DNA from 3 places in the Paenibacillus durus genome. Region 3 is predicted to be linked to each of the others. Evidence: riboswitches for the same ligand, from Rfam matches in the RefSeq annotation. Region 3 holds a riboswitch; each other region holds the start of a gene.
The links. A riboswitch is a leader RNA that binds a small molecule or an ion and turns the genes downstream of it on or off. The one in region 3 is predicted to bind thiamine pyrophosphate.

Region 1: another riboswitch for thiamine pyrophosphate. It lies ahead of PDUR_RS09440 (thiamine phosphate synthase); the one in region 3 lies ahead of PDUR_RS01850 (ABC transporter substrate-binding protein).
Region 2: another riboswitch for thiamine pyrophosphate. It lies ahead of thiC (phosphomethylpyrimidine synthase ThiC); the one in region 3 lies ahead of PDUR_RS01850 (ABC transporter substrate-binding protein).

What each region holds. Positions count from the first base shown of each region.
Region 1 covers NZ_CP009288.1:2,104,379-2,110,185, reverse strand. The annotation lists gene thiH (2-iminoacetate synthase ThiH) at 1-1,058, opposite strand, end outside; gene PDUR_RS09455 (thiazole synthase) at 1,077-1,847, opposite strand; gene PDUR_RS09450 (ThiF family adenylyltransferase) at 1,890-2,918, opposite strand; gene thiS (sulfur carrier protein ThiS) at 2,924-3,127, opposite strand; gene PDUR_RS09440 (thiamine phosphate synthase) at 3,133-3,783, opposite strand; TPP riboswitch at 3,897-3,998, opposite strand; gene PDUR_RS09435 (SDR family oxidoreductase) at 4,137-5,009, opposite strand; gene PDUR_RS09430 (hypothetical protein) at 5,155-5,583, opposite strand.
Region 2 covers NZ_CP009288.1:3,484,080-3,489,886, forward strand. The annotation lists gene PDUR_RS14745 (helix-turn-helix transcriptional regulator) at 1-96, opposite strand, end outside; gene PDUR_RS14750 (Gfo/Idh/MocA family protein) at 216-1,154, shown strand; TPP riboswitch at 1,196-1,309, shown strand; gene thiC (phosphomethylpyrimidine synthase ThiC) at 1,396-3,132, shown strand; gene PDUR_RS14760 (hypothetical protein) at 3,316-4,794, opposite strand; gene PDUR_RS14765 (ABC transporter substrate-binding protein) at 4,844-5,807, opposite strand, start outside.
Region 3 covers NZ_CP009288.1:388,590-394,396, forward strand. The annotation lists gene PDUR_RS26980 (DUF3037 domain-containing protein) at 1-230, opposite strand, end outside; gene PDUR_RS01830 (HipA family kinase) at 232-1,047, opposite strand; gene PDUR_RS01835 (ABC transporter ATP-binding protein) at 1,445-2,215, opposite strand; gene PDUR_RS01840 (ABC transporter permease) at 2,403-3,164, opposite strand; gene PDUR_RS01845 (thiamine-binding protein) at 3,161-3,454, opposite strand; gene PDUR_RS01850 (ABC transporter substrate-binding protein) at 3,520-4,587, opposite strand; TPP riboswitch at 4,787-4,899, opposite strand; gene PDUR_RS28470 (hypothetical protein) at 5,026-5,181, shown strand; gene PDUR_RS01855 (EAL domain-containing protein) at 5,227-5,807, shown strand, end outside.

The DNA of each region.
Region 1 (5,807 bases), 1.7 Mb from region 3:
CCGTACAGCATATCCCTGATTTCCGGCACGCTTCGGCTGTCGGATATTTCAAACTGCGGCGTTCCGCCGTCACTGGTATGCCCGCCCACCTCTGTCGAGACGCCTGCCGACATTTTGGTTACCCCCAAGTGCACAAGGCGGTCCCGCAATTCAGCGGGTTCTCTTGTGGACAAAGTAATGCCGGAACGGGGCAGGAACAGCCGGTACGCCAGTATAATCTGTACCAGCGCGCGGTCGGTCACGTCCGATTCGGGGTTAAAGCTTCCGAGATAGGGACGGAAACGCGGGGGAGACAGGCTAATCTCACAGCCAGGATAACGGTCCTGAAGATAACTTGCGTGCATCGCCGTCATGAACGCTTCCTGCCGCCAATCGTACAAGCCGAGCAGCGCGCCGATGTTGACGGAGCGGAAGCCTGCTTGACAGCCGCGCTCCGGAGCATCCAGGCGGGCCCGGAAATTGCGCTTCGGGCCTTTAACATGCAGCTTGCGGTACGTCTCCTGGTGGTACACCTCCTGAAATAGAGTTAATCCGTCCACGCCCGCATCGGCCAATTCTTTGTATTCCTCCATCGACAGCGGATTGACCTCGATGCTGATGGAAGAGAAATACTTTCCGAGCACCTTTACGCAATCTTTAACGTAACCGACCGGAGAGTCTTTGCGCGATTCCCCTGTCAGCAGCAGAATATGGCGTAGTCCGCTAGAGGCAATTGCCGCCGCTTCCGCTTCAACTTCTTCCAACGACAGCTTCTTGCGCGGAAAATCATGAATGGCGCTAAAGCTGCAGTACGTACAGTGGTTGACGCAATAATCCGCTACATACATTGGCGTGAACAGCTGAACGGCATAGCCGAAATGCGAGCGGGTGATGCGCTGCGCTTTTTGCGCCATTTCTTCCAAATGGTGGCCGGCGGCCGGTGACAGCAAGGCAAGCAGATCTTCCTTATCCAGCTTCTCCTTGGCCAGCGCCCGCATGACATCGTCCTTCGTGTACTTTTTCCACAATTCCTTAAAGGGAATACGCTCCAAGTTCGTCAGCGACTCAAAAAAGCTCAACAGTCTCAGTCCCCCTTCCTATACGTTCAAGAAACCGGTCAAAGGCGAAGAAGCTTCCGCCTCCTGCTGAACCGGGCCCAGCCCGGCCAGATACGCCTGCCGGCCGGCTGCAACCGCGCCGCGAAAAGCTTCCGCCATGCCAAGCGGATCACGGGCTGTGGCAATCGCCGTGTTCAGCAGCACGGCGGCCGCGCCCATCTCCATCGCTTCCGCCGCCTCCGACGGACGGCCGATTCCGGCATCCACAATGACCGGCAGGCCGGCCTCTTCAATCAAGATGCCGATCAGCTCCTTCGTCCGGAGGCCCCGGTTGCTTCCGATAGGCGCGCCCAGCGGCATCACCGCCGCCGCGCCCGCGTCTCTCAACCGGAGAGCCGCAGACAGGTCCGGGCTCATATAGGGAAGGACGACGAAGCCTTCGGCGGCCAGAATTTCCGTAGCACGGATCGTCTCCAGATTGTCCGGCAGCAAATATCTCTGGTCGTTAATGACTTCGATCTTCACCCAGTTCCCCATCCCTGCCGCTCTGGCCAAGCGAGCGATACGCACGGCTTCTTCTGCGGTCCGCGCACCGGAAGTATTGGGCAGAAGGGTCATCTGCTGCGGAATATGGCTCAGAATGTTCTCCTCCCGCGAAGATGGGTCGACTCTTCGAAGCGCCACGGTAATTACTTCGGAGCCGGAACGGGCGATTACCTCCGGAATCAGCGTATTGCGGCTGTATTTGCCGGTTCCGATGAACAGACGGCTGGATAGGGCTTTGCCCCCGATATGTAATGCATCCTGCATAATAATAATCCTCCCCTATTCGGTTAATAGAATGCTTGATAGTTAGCCAAAATAACGGTGATACAGCGACCGGGCTTCGGCGGGATCACCCGTTCCGTGAACGAGCACCCTGCCATCGGGAAAGATCGCCATACGGTGCTGCTCCAGTGTCAAAGACAGCATAAAGGGATTCCGCTCCGCCCGGCCATAGGCGGACAGCCGCCGCTCCCACTCCTCCAGATCAAGTCTCATCTGGCTTGGCGGGCGAATCTGCACCGTATCCCGCCCGCAGAGTACGGCCGTTCTGGAATGACTGCCCGGCGATAAATAAGGATAAGTGCGTTTAGCGCCGCAGGACGGGCAGTCGGCGCGCTTCAGCTTGGACGTATCTACCGACGAGTAACGGTTCGTCCATAGATCGAAAGAGACCAGTGTCCCGCGCAGCGCGCTAACGTTCCCTGACAGCCACTTCAGCGCTTCGGCCGTCTGGTAGGCAGCCGTCATCTGCACGGCGGGACCGATTATCCCCACCGTGTCGCAGGTATCCCCTCCGGCTGGGACACTGTCCAGCAGACAGTGAAGACAGGCGCTCTGCCCCGGAACAATCGTCATTGAAATGCCGTAGCTGCCGGTGCAGGCGCCATAGATCCAGGGGATACCGTCTCGCGAGGCAATATCATTTACGATCATCCGCACCTCGAAATTGTCCGCCGCATCAAGAATTAGGTCGATCCCTCGGGTATAGAGGCCGATCTCCTCCGCAGTAATATCCGCAACGATGCCTTCAACTTCCACAGAGGAGTTAACGCTGCGAAGCCTGCGGGCGGCAGCTACCGCTTTGGGAATCCGCTCAGCCGCATCCTGCTCGCTGAACAAATTTTGACGCTGCAGGTTGCTCCACTCCACATAATCCCGGTCGACGATGGTCACCTTGCCCACACCCGAGCGCACCATCGTCTCCGCGCATGCGGAGCCAAGCGCCCCAGCGCCAATAATCAGAACCTTCGCCTGCGCCAGCTTTTTCTGGCCCTCGGCTCCAATCCCGTAAAACCGTTCCTGCCTGCTGTATCTGTCCTCTCCGGCGAAATTCACCGGCCTCAGCCTCCTCCCACAAAATGCACCAGCTCGATGCGGTCCCTGTCGGCAAGGGGGACCGTTCCGAAATCATCCCTGCCCACGATCATGCCGTTCAGTTCAACAATCATCTTCCGTTCCTTCCATTCGGGGCGGCTCAGCAGATCCGCAAGCGTAGCGCAAGCCTCGTCCAGCTCGGTCTCGTTCCCGTTGATATAGAGTTTCATTGCCCTCACCTCCTTTCATATCCGGCTTCTTGAGCGGCAGCCCGGACGGCAGCACGGTAAGACTTTGCGGCCGCCACAGGATCGGACGCGCCGCAGATGCCCGAGAGTACGGCAATGCCCGCCGCGCCGCATGAAATCACCTGTCCTGCATTGCCCGGTTCAATGCCGCCAATCGCAATGACCGGAACCCGGCAGGCACGCACGGTTTCCGCAAGCCTGTCCAGTCCCCTCCCCGGGAGACCCGGCTTGCTGGCCGAGGCGTATATATGCCCGAAGAGGCAGTAATCCGCCCCTTCGTCTGCGGCAGCAGCTGCTTCATCCGGGGAATGGACGGAACGGCCAATGCGCAGGCTCTGAGACAGCTTGCGGGCCGCAGCGGCCCGGAGGCTGTGCCCCGCAAGCTGAACGCCTCCGGCGCCAGAGGCCAGCGCAACGTCCAACCGATCGTTTACGACGATTTGTTCAGGGCGTATCCCAAGGCTGCGCATCTTCTCGACCGCTGCGTACAATTCTTCCGCTGTGCGCGTTTTTTCCCGCAAATGAATATAGTCTACAAAGGGACCTACGGCCGCAGCGATAAAGATAAAGCTGTCCATTAACGTCCCGCCGCCGGATATGAGATGAATTTCGGGGTCCTTTGACTTTGGCGGACACATAGCCCTATTCGCCTCCTGTGTTTATTTGTCATAAGCAGCACAAAAAACCGCCCTCCCGAAGGAAGGCGGCCGGAAACTGCAAATGGGATCGAGCCTTGACAGGCCCGGATGCAGATATTCACTCTCCACTTCCCTACGCTGGTATAAACCAGATCAGGTTCAAAGGGTCCGAACCTTGCGTTCGTCTCAGCCTTGCGGCACCCCTAGTGTTCACGCTATGCAACTATTGATCTTTCACAGCGTATCATAAATTTCCTTTTCATACCACCTTTTCATGAAAAAGCCCCAATCCGCGTGATTTGGATCGGGGCTTGCATATTCAGCAGAAATCCTCTGGGATACGTTAAGAGTCGTCAACCGTTAACGATTTCGCCGCCATTCACATGAATAACCTGTCCGGTTACATACGATGAATCATCGGAAGCCAGATAGACAAAAGCCGGAGCCAGTTCTTCAGGCTGTCCCGGCCGTTTCATTGGCTGTGTTCCGCCGAACTCACTGACCTTCTTCTCGTCGAAGGTGGACGGAATGAGCGGCGTCCAGATCGGACCCGGCGCGACCGCGTTGACACGGATGCCTTTATCCACCAAATTCATGGCGAGTGAACGCGAAAAGCTGAGGATCGCCCCTTTGGTGGACGAGTAGTCCAGCAGTTGAGGATTTCCTCTGTAAGCCGTAATCGACGTCGTGTTGACGATCGTCGAGCCATGTTTCAAGTAGGGCATAGCCGCTTTTGTCAAATAGAACATCGAGAAAATATTAGTGCGGAACGTCCGCTCCAGCTGCTCGGAGCTGATATCCTCGATTCTTTCTTGCGGATGCTGCTCCGCCGCATTGTTAATAAGAATATCCAGCTTGCCCAGCCCTTCCACTGTTTTGTTGATAAGATCCTGGCAGAAGACTTCGACGCCGATATCGCCGGAGACGAGAACACATTTGCGTCCTTCCTGTTCGACCTGGCGCTTCGTCTCCTCTGCATCGGAGTGCTCATTGAGATAGGAAATGACTACATCGGCCCCCTCCTTGGCAAAAGCAACAGCTACCGCGCGGCCGATGCCGCTGTCTCCGCCTGTGATCAGCGCCGCTTTACCGAGAAGCTTACCCGCCGCTTTGTATCCCGCCGGTTCGTATTTAGGCCGGGGCGTCATCTCCGATTCCAGACCGGGCCTACGATCCTGATGCTGCGGCGGCAATGTCTTTTGGGCTTGCTGATTACTCTCAGACATATTTCATTCTCCTTTCGAAAAGTTGTAAAATATAGACTTTCCTTAGGATGTCTTTGGGATGTGCAATTATTCGTTCCTGCTCACAATAACCAAACACCCGCCTCCAAATGGAGACGGGCGACGTGGGCCGGGCTTTAGCTAATTTTCAAATAATCTCATCAAAAACCATAAAGAAAACCATAACCAGCAAGCACACCGCGAGCAGCGCGCTTAACGTGCGGATTTTGCCGGTTTCGCGGGAGACGTCTCGGCTCTGCTTTATGCCTGAGGCCGCAAGCCGCAGTGGCTTGCTCATAATGCCGCCCAAAGCGAACATGGCGAGCAGCAGCAGTGTAACTATAATCATCCACGGGACCGAGTACTCGCCTTTGGTCATCATGTAGCCGCCGGTAAGCAGTTGAATGACCAAGCCATATTGGGCAACGCGATTAAACGCGCCGATTGCGCTCAGCGAACCCTCCTTGGCTGCGGAAGAAAGCTTCTCTGTCCGGCCTAGAATGAAAGGCAGCACCAGGTAGAAACCGAGTGTCAGCGTGCCAATCATATGTAAGAACATTAAAACGCTCCAGTTCATACCATATCCCTCCCGATAAATCTATGACATAAGTTATATCAATAAATATTATAAACACTAATTGCTTAATCTCAAAAGAAAAATCCCCATTTTATCATAAATAAAATGGGGATACGTTCATACTTTTGTCAATTCTGAGCGAGCATCAGAGCCGTGTTGGCGCCGGTAAAACCGGCGCCAACGACTGTAATCTTGTAACGTTTGATGCTCAATGAATCGACCTT
Region 2 (5,807 bases), 2.9 Mb from region 3:
GACGGAGGTTTCCAGCGCTTCCGCCAGCTCTTTTGCTTTCAGCTTACCCCTTGATTCCAGCAGCAATAATATCGCAACCAGCCGATGGAGCCTCATCACGCCCCTCCTTTTATCAGCGGACAGAATATTTCACAAATAATCTCAAATCGTTGCCATTCTGCTGTCAACAATACAAGTATATCATAGAGTCAGAACAATTGAAGGAGTTGGAATTTATGAATGTAGCCGTTCTCGGAACAGGATTTGGAGCATATCATGCCAGCCTGCTGAAGTCGATGAATTTGTGTGAACGATTGGTCGTGTTCGGCAGGAACCCTGACAAGCTGGAGCAACTGGAGAAGGAGCTAAATGTAGAGATTGCCCGGGATATCGGCGAAATTTTGCGCGATCCGGACATTGATGTCATCGATTTATGCCTGCCTTCCTCTCTTCACTGCGAGATTGCGGTCAAGGCGCTTGAGCATGGAAAGCATGTGTTCTGCGAAACGCCCGTGTGCTGCTCTATGGAAGAGGCTGCGGCCATGCTGATTGCTGAAAGGCGCTGCGGCTCAAGAGTCCTCGTTAACCGTTTTATCCATTTTGACCCGGCTTACGCCTATTTACGCGAATCCTGCCTAAAGGGTACATACGGCAAGCTGCTGTCCCTCACCTTGAAAAGGGAAACGCCGCCGATCTGGGGCGACCTCGGTTTGGAGTCCCTCCCCGTCAATCTCATGATTCATGAGCTGGATTTTATTAGCGGAATTATGGATTGTCCTGAGTTAGTATCCGCCTGGGGAGCGGAATATGAGGACAAACGGCAGTCGCTGGTTCGGGCGTTCTTCCGGGAGGGAAGCACTTTTGCTGAGGTCATTTCTTCCTCGGGAATGCCTGATGAGTATCCGTTTACTGCCTTTTATGAAGCGTATTTCGAATCCGCCAAGCTGGTCTTTCACGAGAGTGACCGGAACGGCCGCTCCGAACCTCTGTTGATCGAGTACAGCGCCTCCGGAGAGCAGCGCCTTGTGCTGGAAGAGGCCAACCCTTACGCCAAAAGCCTGGAACACGCGCTGCAATGTTTCGGGCAGAAGAGCGATTCGCTCCTTTCTTTGGAGGGAGCCGCCAAGTCAATGGAGAGCGCGCTTAAAATTCGGCGACAAATAAAGCAAAAGTAGCTTGTGCTTTTCCAGGGATTAGTATATTCTGTTATAGACAACTTCATAGACACGGGAGCTCGGAAACAGCCGGGCTGAGAGGATGGCCATATGCCATCGACCGTAATACCTGATCTGGGTAATGCCAGCGGAGGAATCGTCACAGGCTTTGTATGTTCAAAGACCGCTTCTTTCGGATGCGGTCTTTTTTGCGTACCTGGCCTCCTCTGGCGCTTCATAATGAATTAGAGGAGGAAATGAAATGACAAGTCAAAGTCAAAAAGTGTACGTTAAGGGTTCTCGGGAGGATATTCGGGTGCCGATGCGCGAGATTACGCTGAGCGATACTGACGGGGTTGACGGCGCAACTCCTAATCCCCCTGTGAGGGTATATGACGCTAGCGGCCCTTATTCCGATACGCAGATGTGTACGGATATCCGAAAAGGACTCCTCCCGCTCCGTCATAGCTGGATATTGGAACGCGGCGATACCGAGGAATACGAGGGCCGGGATGTAAAGCCGGAAGATAACGGGCTGCGGAATTTGGAGCAGGACCCTAACGCGGAAATCTTTCCGGGACTCAAGCGGCGGCCACTGCGCGCCAAGAGCGGAGCCAATGTTACGCAAATGTACTATGCCCGTAAAGGGATCATCACGCCGGAAATGGAGTTCATCGCCATCCGCGAAAATGTCGATCCGGCGTTTGTACGGGACGAAGTCGCCAGCGGCAGAGCCATTATTCCTTGTAATATCAATCATCCGGAAAGCGAGCCGATGATCATCGGCCGGAACTTTCTTGTAAAAATTAACGCCAATATCGGAAACTCTGCGGTCTCCTCCTCAATCGATGAAGAAGTCGAGAAAATGCGCTGGGCTACCCATTGGGGCTCGGATACGATTATGGATCTTTCGACAGGCCGCCATATTCATACGACCCGGGAATGGATTATCCGCAACTCCCCGGTGCCTGTCGGCACGGTGCCGCTGTACCAGGCGCTGGAAAAGGTCGGCGGTAAGGCGCATGAGCTGAGCTGGGAAATTTACCGCGATACGCTGATTGAGCAGGCGGAACAGGGCGTCGACTACTTCACGATCCATGCGGGCGTACTGCTGCGTTATGTCCCATTGACCGCAAAACGGGTAACAGGCATTGTGTCCCGGGGCGGCTCGATCATGGCGGCCTGGTGCCTCGCCCATCATCAAGAGAACTTCCTGTATACCCATTTTGAGGAAATCTGCGAAATCATGAAGGCTTACGACATCGCGTTCTCTCTAGGAGACGGCCTGCGGCCGGGTTCCATCGCCGATGCCAATGACGAAGCGCAGTTCGCTGAGCTGGACACCCTTGGCGAGCTGACCGAAATTGCCTGGAAGCATGATGTGCAGGTCATGATTGAAGGACCGGGCCATGTCCCGATGCACAAGATTAAGGAAAATGTCGACCGCCAGATGGAAGTGTGCAAAGAGGCTCCATTTTACACGCTGGGGCCGCTCACGACGGATATTGCGCCGGGCTACGACCATATTACTTCCGCCATCGGCGCGGCGATGATCGGCTGGTTCGGCACCGCCATGCTCTGCTACGTGACGCCCAAAGAGCATCTGGGCCTCCCGAACAAGGACGATGTCCGCGAAGGCGTCATCGCCTATAAGATCGCGGCGCACGCGGCCGACCTGGCCAAAGGGCATCCCGGAGCCCAGGAGCGGGACGACGCGCTGTCCAAAGCCCGTTTCGAATTCCGCTGGAAGGACCAGTTCCAGCTGTCGCTCGACCCCGAGCGGGCGATCGAATATCACGACGAGACTTTGCCAGCAGAGGGCGCCAAGACGGCGCATTTCTGCTCCATGTGCGGACCGAAATTTTGCAGCATGAGAATTACTCAGGACATTCGGGAGTACGCCAAGCAGCATAATCTGGAGGACAGCGAAGCGATTGAGCGGGGAATGAAAGAGAAATCGCAGCAGTTTGCAGAGGCGGAGCATGGTTTGTATCTGTAATATGTGAGTGAACATTCCAGCTAGATGAGCGTTAACTCCCGAAAATAAGTTGAGTGACTAATCCATTTAGTGCATGAAGCGGCAGTCTAAGCAAAAATTTTAGACTGCCGCGTTTATTGAGCTAGCCTTTGACCCGAGATGATTTGATCTCTAGTGTCCCGTTAGAGCTTAAGCAGTAATACATTACCCGACTTCGTAAAGCCTTACTTTACTTTGTTCCTTGCCTGAATCCCACTGTGTACCATTCCATGTGGCAAAGCAGGCTCTGCCTTGTTCATTCACTAGAACTTTAAAAATCTGTCCCTTAAGCTTATGACGGGAAATGAGCTCAAGATTGGAATTCCACACTTCAAATGTGCTACTTCCTGTTTGAATATAAACATTTCCATTTTGATCAACATGCAAAAACCTAATGAACCCGTAACACTTCTTACTAGTACTTACATGCAACGGTTGAAGTTCGATCTTAAACAGCTCTCCCTCGAAAATATGTAAATAAATAATTTGGGAATGACGATCAATAATCGAATTAAAACTGGTATCATCAATTTCAATTTGATCCAATATTTCAAGTTGTTCACTCAAACAATACAAATGAGTTTGCTGTATACCATCTTTTTCTTGAGTGCAGCAATGATAAATACGGCCTTCACTGTCAAATAAGAATTTCTCCCAGTGACATCCTCCCCTTGTATCAAGAACTAAACTGGATTCGATCTGCCCCTGCCGATTTATTTTAACTACCATAGGTAATTCATCCGCTTTTTGTATATGAAAAAATAATTTATTTTGGTGAAGAGCGGGATTTACTTTCAAATATCCAACCTCAAACTCCCATATTTTTTCATTAGCTGCGTTACATTCAAACAAAACTTGCTTTTGACAGTAGGTTGAGTAGAGAGTTGATCCATCGGGAAAGTTAAGTAAGATATGTCTATTTTCCTCATTAGTCGCTTGCAATCTAGGCATGAGGCTTCCGTCGGATAGCAATTCATAAACATTGGAATCATCAACGAGATAGGAACCGTCTTTGCGGGGCAGTTGTACATCTGTTGAATCTGCTGTTTTTAATACGGGCATCCCTTCAAATTCTGTTATGAGTTGAAGCTTGGTTTTATTTTTTATCTTATTCTTTGCTTTCAAGTCTTCACAGTAAGCATTCACTATGCTCCTATCAAACTGTTTTAATCTTAATTCATTTTCAGGTATTTCGTTGGCATCATAGCTTATCCATAAATGGACACCTAGTAGATGCTCTAAAAGATAGACTTTCTCCTCCAGGTCATCACATTTAAATACTTCCTTTAAAAGTGGAGCAACTTCTTGATCCAACTCTAAGCTTTGTTGAAAACGTGTTGGATTCCCACGCTTTGCCTGATATCCATAAGCGTTATTGGTAATATCTGAAGTGACCATTTTTCCTTTATGAAATAAATGAAGAGCCAAAACATCATCGTCAAAGTAACCTACGGAGAGCACGACGTTCTCTATTTTTTTGGATAATCCACGGGCTATTTGTTCGATTTGACCCATCTGAAAATCCTCGCGCAAAACCGTAGTCCATCCCTCGGATAATACTCTAACAGAACAACCTGGCATATGTTCAATAACCTGTGCCGGCTCGAGATATCTGACGTGAATATTAGCGAATTTCGTTCCCATTAATTTTATTGGAACCTCCTTCTATTAGACAGCCAACCACAACTGTTTTTTAAGCCTGCAAATTTTTCTCATCCCCTCTCTTCACCCACAGCTTGGAAATATCCAGAAACCCAAACGAGCCGGTATGCAGGCCGAGCAGGCTCTGGCTGAGCTTCGCTCTTTTGTTGAGATGGCAGCCGTGGAGCATCCAGAAATTGTCCCGGGCAAGCTGTTCGGCTTGAAGCAGGCTGGCAACGCGTTTCTGCGGGGGAAGCTGAAAAACATCTTCCAGCTCGCGCTCCAATAAATCGGTATCCGCACGGCTTAACAATAGATGAAGGTAGTTCTGTTCATTTTTATAGAAATTCATCATCCCCCATTCCCAGTCATCTTCCAGCACCTCTTCCGCAAGGAGTAAATCGGCTTCCTGCAGAACATGCTCATGATCCCTGCTATCAAGCGGGTGCAGCACAAGGTTTAGTCCGACCACGCGGCATCTTTCTTGCAGCCATTCGGCTTCCTCGCTTTCCTCCTTCTTGGGTGGATAGGCGAGACGCAGCGGCTCACCGGCATATCCCGCACGGCGCAGCAGATCCGCGGCTTCGGCCAGATTTCTCTCCTCCACCCGCCGCTCTTTGCTGACCCAAGGCAGGAAGCTGTCCGCAGGTATGTAGCGGCTTCTCCCGAGTTCACGAATCAGGGCGACCCGGTCATATGCGATTCGTAGAGCTTCGCGGATTTCCTTCCGGTGGTGCACCCCTTTTCGATGCAAATTGAACACAATATACCGGCAGCCGAGCGCTGGATAGTCAATGCTGTTGTTATATTGATTCCAGGGCATCAGGTCTTCTGTATCCTCGCCGGAAAGCCCGTACTGCCGGTCATTGCCTGTCCTCTCCGGAAAAAACCAGATTTCCACCTTATCCAGCAGCGGCCGGATGGCGTAATAGTCATCAAATGCGGTAAGCGTAAGCACATCCTCATTCAGATTGGCCACACGGAAAGGACCGGTACCGACCGGAATTCCCGAGAAA
Region 3 (5,807 bases):
GTTACTGTAGAGTTTTTTGAGAAATCCTCCTTAACACCGCTTAAAATTATTTTTAGAAAAGGTATATCAATTTCGTCGTCAAAAGTAGAAACTCTGGAAAGATTGCTTGTAATTAAACAGTCAATGTATTTGTCCCCTGGAGAATGCATAACTACCCCAATATTTATGAATTCTTCCCTGTTCTCGTCCGGAACATAGCGAAGGACTGCAAATTTACAAATTTTCTCCACGTTAACCCCCTCCTTTCCATTGTGGCAAGATCGGTTTAAGAATTGGTAAAGCATCTTTTATTCTATGCAGACGGTCACACAAATATGCATGTAGCGCGATTTTGTCAGCATCAGTTATTAACCATTCTTCTGGTATAGTTTTAATAATATGCCACAAATCACGATCTGTCATTCCCGACATTTTCCCGATTATGTTATCAAACGGGTTATACCCTCTGACATGCGGTACTAATTTTCTGAATATGTATCCGTTTTGAGTAAATGGTTGAAAGTCAGCGCCGATTCTAATGTCAAGTTGTTGTGCATCCCAAAGCGCTCCTATTTCAAAAACATGAGAATGATCAATAACAACTATTTTCATTTGCGATTGATCGAACAGGAGATTCCCGCCGTTGCAGTCTCTGTCATTATTACGGATAAGTTGGTCAAATAGTATGATTTCAGGAACTATGGTCACGTTCAAGGCGCGTTCAAGCATTTTAGCGTTAGCTATTGGAAAGGTTTTGTTAATCCGTTTCGTTCCAAAATGAACCCCTGGATGAATTTCCCTTTCGCACTCAATATGATCTGCAATTATTTGCTCATAAAGATTTAGAAAGTCTTTATCAACATTTATTAAAGTAGGAGAGGCCAGAGGAAGTTTAAGCTGATGAGCAATTTTGGCGCAAACATACTCATTGGCCAAAACCCTTGGACCCTCAGGATTTTGTTGGAACTTTGTGTAATATGTATTTCCATCATCACAAAGAATGATGAACGGCTTAGTTACCCCATTAGTAACTGGTTTTATCGGTCTTACCGCATTTACAATTTGCAATTTTGGCACCTACTTTTAACGTATGCTTAGAGCTCGTTATTCTTTATTCTAGTAATATATGAATATATTACAAGACAATTTTTTGCAGCAATAGCTTTACGTTAAGCGGAAAATTAAATCATTTAAATTGAAAAGTAGCAGCTTTCGCATACCAGAAAGTACGGTGCCATTCTGGTAGATTACAACGAAATCAGAAAAAGATGATGGTCATATTTCGAGAGTTCGGAGAAAGCTCTAGGGGTAATGAAGAGCACAAGTGAAGCAGGAGTTGGTTGAGACACAGGTTGGGTAAAATCATCCGCAAAGAGATAATGGTTTTTAGAACAGCAAGATTCTTTGCGGGGGAGTTTTTTGTATTTTAGAATTGAGTCTTCTTACACTTGAGTATTATTGGGCGTCAACCCGGATTACCGCCCTTGGCCTGTTCTTCCCGCATCCACCCGGACAGCTGCCGTTTCAGCCGTAAGAACTCGGGATGCTCCGTCATTTCCTCCCGGCGCGGCCGGGGGAAAGGCACTTCGACCGTATGCAGCAGCGTGCCCGGCCGCCCCGAGAACACATAGATGCGGCTGGAGAGCAGCAGCGCTTCTTCAATGCTGTGCGTGATGAACAGCACGGAGCGGCGGTTCTCCTCCCACAGCTCCAGCAGCCAGCGCTGCATCTCGCTGCGGGTAAGGGCGTCGAGCGCGCTGAACGGCTCGTCCAGGAGCATCAGCTCCTGGGGAGCGAGCAGCGCGCGCAGGAAGGCGGCGCGCTGCTGCATGCCGCCGGACAGCATATGCGGATACGCCTTCTCGAATCCGCCAAGTCCGGCCTTCGCGAGCCAGCGCCGCGCTTCCTCGCGAGCTTCGCTTCGCGCCGCGCCCTTCAGCTCGCGGGCAAGAATCACGTTATCCTCGATGCTGCGCCAAGGAAACAGTGCCGGCTGCTGCGGCATGTAGCTCACGCTGCCCCGCTGCCCGGTAACCGGAGCGCCGTTCATGCGCACGGCGCCCGCATCCGGCTTAACCAGTCCGCCGATGATGTGGAAGAGCGTGCTCTTGCCGCAGCCCGACGGGCCAATGATGGATACGAACTCCTGCCGCTTCACCGTCAGCGACACCTGCTCCAGCACCGGAATGCTCAGCCCGCGCCGGGAGAATGATTTGAAGATGCCGGAGACCTCCAGTGCGGGTGCATCGCGGTCCGGCTCCGGTGATGGCGCGCCGGAAACAGGGGGGTGTCCGCCTCCAGGGGACGGCCCTTCCTCCAAGTCTCCCTCTGAAGACGAAAAGATCTTACGCGTCAACTTCAGCAGCCTCCTTCTATAACTCTTTTTCATACAGCTTGTCTATACACGTTCTGTGCGACCGTTTCTATGCGTCCCGCCGCGGCTTCCAGCGGACCAGCCATTTCTCCAGCAGGACAACGGCGGCGAATAGCAAGAGGCTCAGCAGCACGCTTAGAATAATGGCGACGAACATCCGGTCTGTACGGTACGCCGATTTCTGTATCTGCATATAGTAGCCAAGCCCGTTGTTTCCGCCGATCAGCTCCGCCACCACGGCGCCCGTTACAGCGTAGGCGGCGGATATTTTAATGCCGGAGAACAGGGAGGGCAGCGCATGGGGCAGCTCCAGCTTGGTGAAGATTTGCCGCCTCGTGGCGCCCGCCATCTTCATGAATTGAAGCATCATGCGGTCGGTCTGGGCCAGCCCGCCCATGCCCGCGACGGCCACGGGGAAGAAGCACACGAGAACAATGAGAATAATCTTCGGCAGCTGGCCGAAGCCGAACCAGATCACCAGCAGCGGACCCAGCGCGATAACCGGCACGTTCTGGCTTAAGATCAGCAGCGGGTAGAGCGCGCGCGCCGTCCAGGGCACAATATGCAGAAGTACGGCGCAGATCAGGCCCGCAGCCACGCCGAGCGGAAAGCCGATCATCGTCAGCCGCAGCGTCGCCAGCGTATGCCCTTTAAGGGATGAGGCGCTGGCAATGCCTTCCCGCCAAATGTCCGTGGGAGCGGGCAGCATCCATTTTTCCACATGGAACCAGGAGACCGACACCTGCCACAGCGCCAAAAACAAGATGACCGCCACAAGGGGCGGCCAGATTTGTCTCCACCTGGAACTCACGGGCGGTATTTCTCCGTCAGCTTGTCCATGCTGATTCCGCCCGGGTTATGGGCGATCTTGACTTGCGAGATGACGCTCGGGCAGCCCGCTTCGATCAGCGCCTCCTGCATCTCCCGGACAATTTCGAGCAGGTCGGCGAGTTCGCCCTCCATCGTCGTCTCCAGCGCATTGACCTGATGCTTCACGCCGGAGCGCTGAATGACCTCAATCGCCTTGTCCACATAAGGAATTACATCTTCGCCTCCCGGCGTTTTCGGAATCACCTGAATGCTCAGCAGCGTACTTGCCATTCCCTATCATCCTTTCATGTCATTAATTGTGAACCCCGTGAATCAAGATTTTAATTCTATTAAACTTACTGCCCGTCCGGCAAAAACTCATTCGTGAACGCCTTATCGGCCGCAAGCGGCTTGTCCAGCAGCTTCAGTCCGTACATCCAGTCGGCGTAATTTTTCCATACTTCGGTCTTCTGCTCGCCCCACCGTGCGGCGTCGTCCTTGTATTTCGGGCTGAGCCATTCCTGGCTGGCCTGAACGAGCTTCGCGTCAAGATCGGGAACCGCCTTGATCAGAATATCCGCAGCCTCTTTCGGATGGTCGATCGCATATTGATAACCCTTGGACGTCGCCTTCAAAAAGGCTTTGACCACCTCTGGATTCTCGGCGATTTCCTTCTCGCTCGTCGTCAGCACCGGCGTATAGTAATCGAGCTGCGGCGCGTAATCCTTCAAATAGAGCATATCCAGTGGCTCGCCGCGCAGCTTCGCTTCAATACCGGTCCAGGCGTAGAAAATCCAGGCAAAGTCAATGTCACGCTTAACGGCCGTAAAATAATCGGCTTCCCCGATCGTCACCTGCTTGACCTTCTTCACGTCGCCGCCGACCGGGTCCATAATGGCCTTCATGGAAGCTTCTTCGACCGGTGATCCCCAGCCGCCGTATGTTTTGCCTTCAAAATCCTTCGGCGACTTGATGCCCCGGTCAACCGGAGCCGCGAAGCCGGACGTGTTATGCTGGATAATCGCCGCGATGGATACGAGCGGAACACCCTGAATGCGCGCCATCGTCAGAGAGTCCTGTGCACCGACGCCAAAGGCGGCTTCTCCCGAAGTGACCATCGTATCCGCGCCCGCCGCTCCCGGCTGCACAATATCGACGTCAAGGCCCTCCTCCGAATAGTAGCCGAGCTCTTTGGCGACATACAGTCCGGTGTGATTCGTGTTCGGCGTCCAGTCGAGCGCGACCTTTACCGGCGTCGCCGCTTTGGGCGAGCTTTCGGCGGAAGCGGAAGCCCCCGGCGATGCGGAAGCAGGGGTTCCCTGAGCGCCGCCGGCATTTCCTCCCGAATTATTGCCGCCGCATCCCGCCGCCGTCAGTATGAACAGGCAGGTCAGGGACAGTGTTAACCATTTTTTTACTCCCATTATATCGTCTCTCCTTTGTCTTGCCGCCCCGAAGCCCGATGCCGGAAACGGCAGGTGTTCCCGTCTTCATTAAAGCTTACCCGCAAATCACGAAGCCGCTTGGCGGACCACGGGAGTTTGCGCAAATCTGAAAAAGCCAAAAAAGCGCCCCTGAACATTCGGGACGCGGCGGAGTGCATGACGGCGGCAGTCCTTCAGGACCACGCGCTTAAGGCTTTCCTACGCTGGCATTATCCAGATCAGGTATAAGGGTCAGTATCTTGCGGGATACACTCTCAGCCGGCCGTAATTCCAGCACCCCAAGGTTTATGAAGTTTCGGGTATTCTTTGCTGTTTACGCTGTAATTATAGACGCAAGGCTCTGAAGTTGTCCAGTGCCCCGGCCCATCCTGAAGCCGTCATTTATAATACCGTTGTCCATGCAGCAGGGAACAGTGAATGGCAGAAGCATCGGTGCGAAGGATTAGAGAAAAGCGCAGCTTTTGCCGGGAAATAATCTGGGAAATTAAAAAATCGGGATTTGGAAAAAAATTACGCGAAATGTGGCGGTTATTTGGGGTGAATTTCCGTCTTTTCCAGAAAAACATGCTATAATGACCTCAGGTTGCTGCATTTTTGTAGGCCCAAAGGAGGGTGTTCATGAACTGTATTCATTGTTCCCCTATTGAACCCATTGAAGACAAGGGAATCCTAAAAATTCGGCGCGCATCTCCCTCACTTGCATCCGCTGTTCAAGCGTCCGGTTTTAAAATTAAATCTTATCAGGAAGAAGTATGCGAGATTTCTTACAGCACCCGGGAACAGCTGCTGAATGTGATGAAACTGATCGAATCCGCGAAGGAAGCGGCGCTTCTGACCATATCCATAATCGGAACAGAACCTCCAAGCGAGTTGGAACGGTGGATGTCGCTCTCCCAGCTTCAGGTCCGCTTTAGCAATCATTCACTCATCGATATTATCGCCAATAAAGAATTTTGCAGTTATTTGCAGCCGATTGTCGATTCTTCCGAGCGGATTGTCGGCTTTGAGTTTTTGCTGCGGCCGCTGCCGCAAGGTACTCCGTTTCAGCCGCATATCCTTTTTGAGGTGGCAAGAGAAAGCGGATTTCATTCCTTTCTGGACCGGGCCGCGCGCATTTCCGCCATTGAAGCCAGCGCCAGGCTGCTGCCTCACGGAATTAAACGGTTCATCAATTTTCTGCCCTCTTCCATTTACGATCC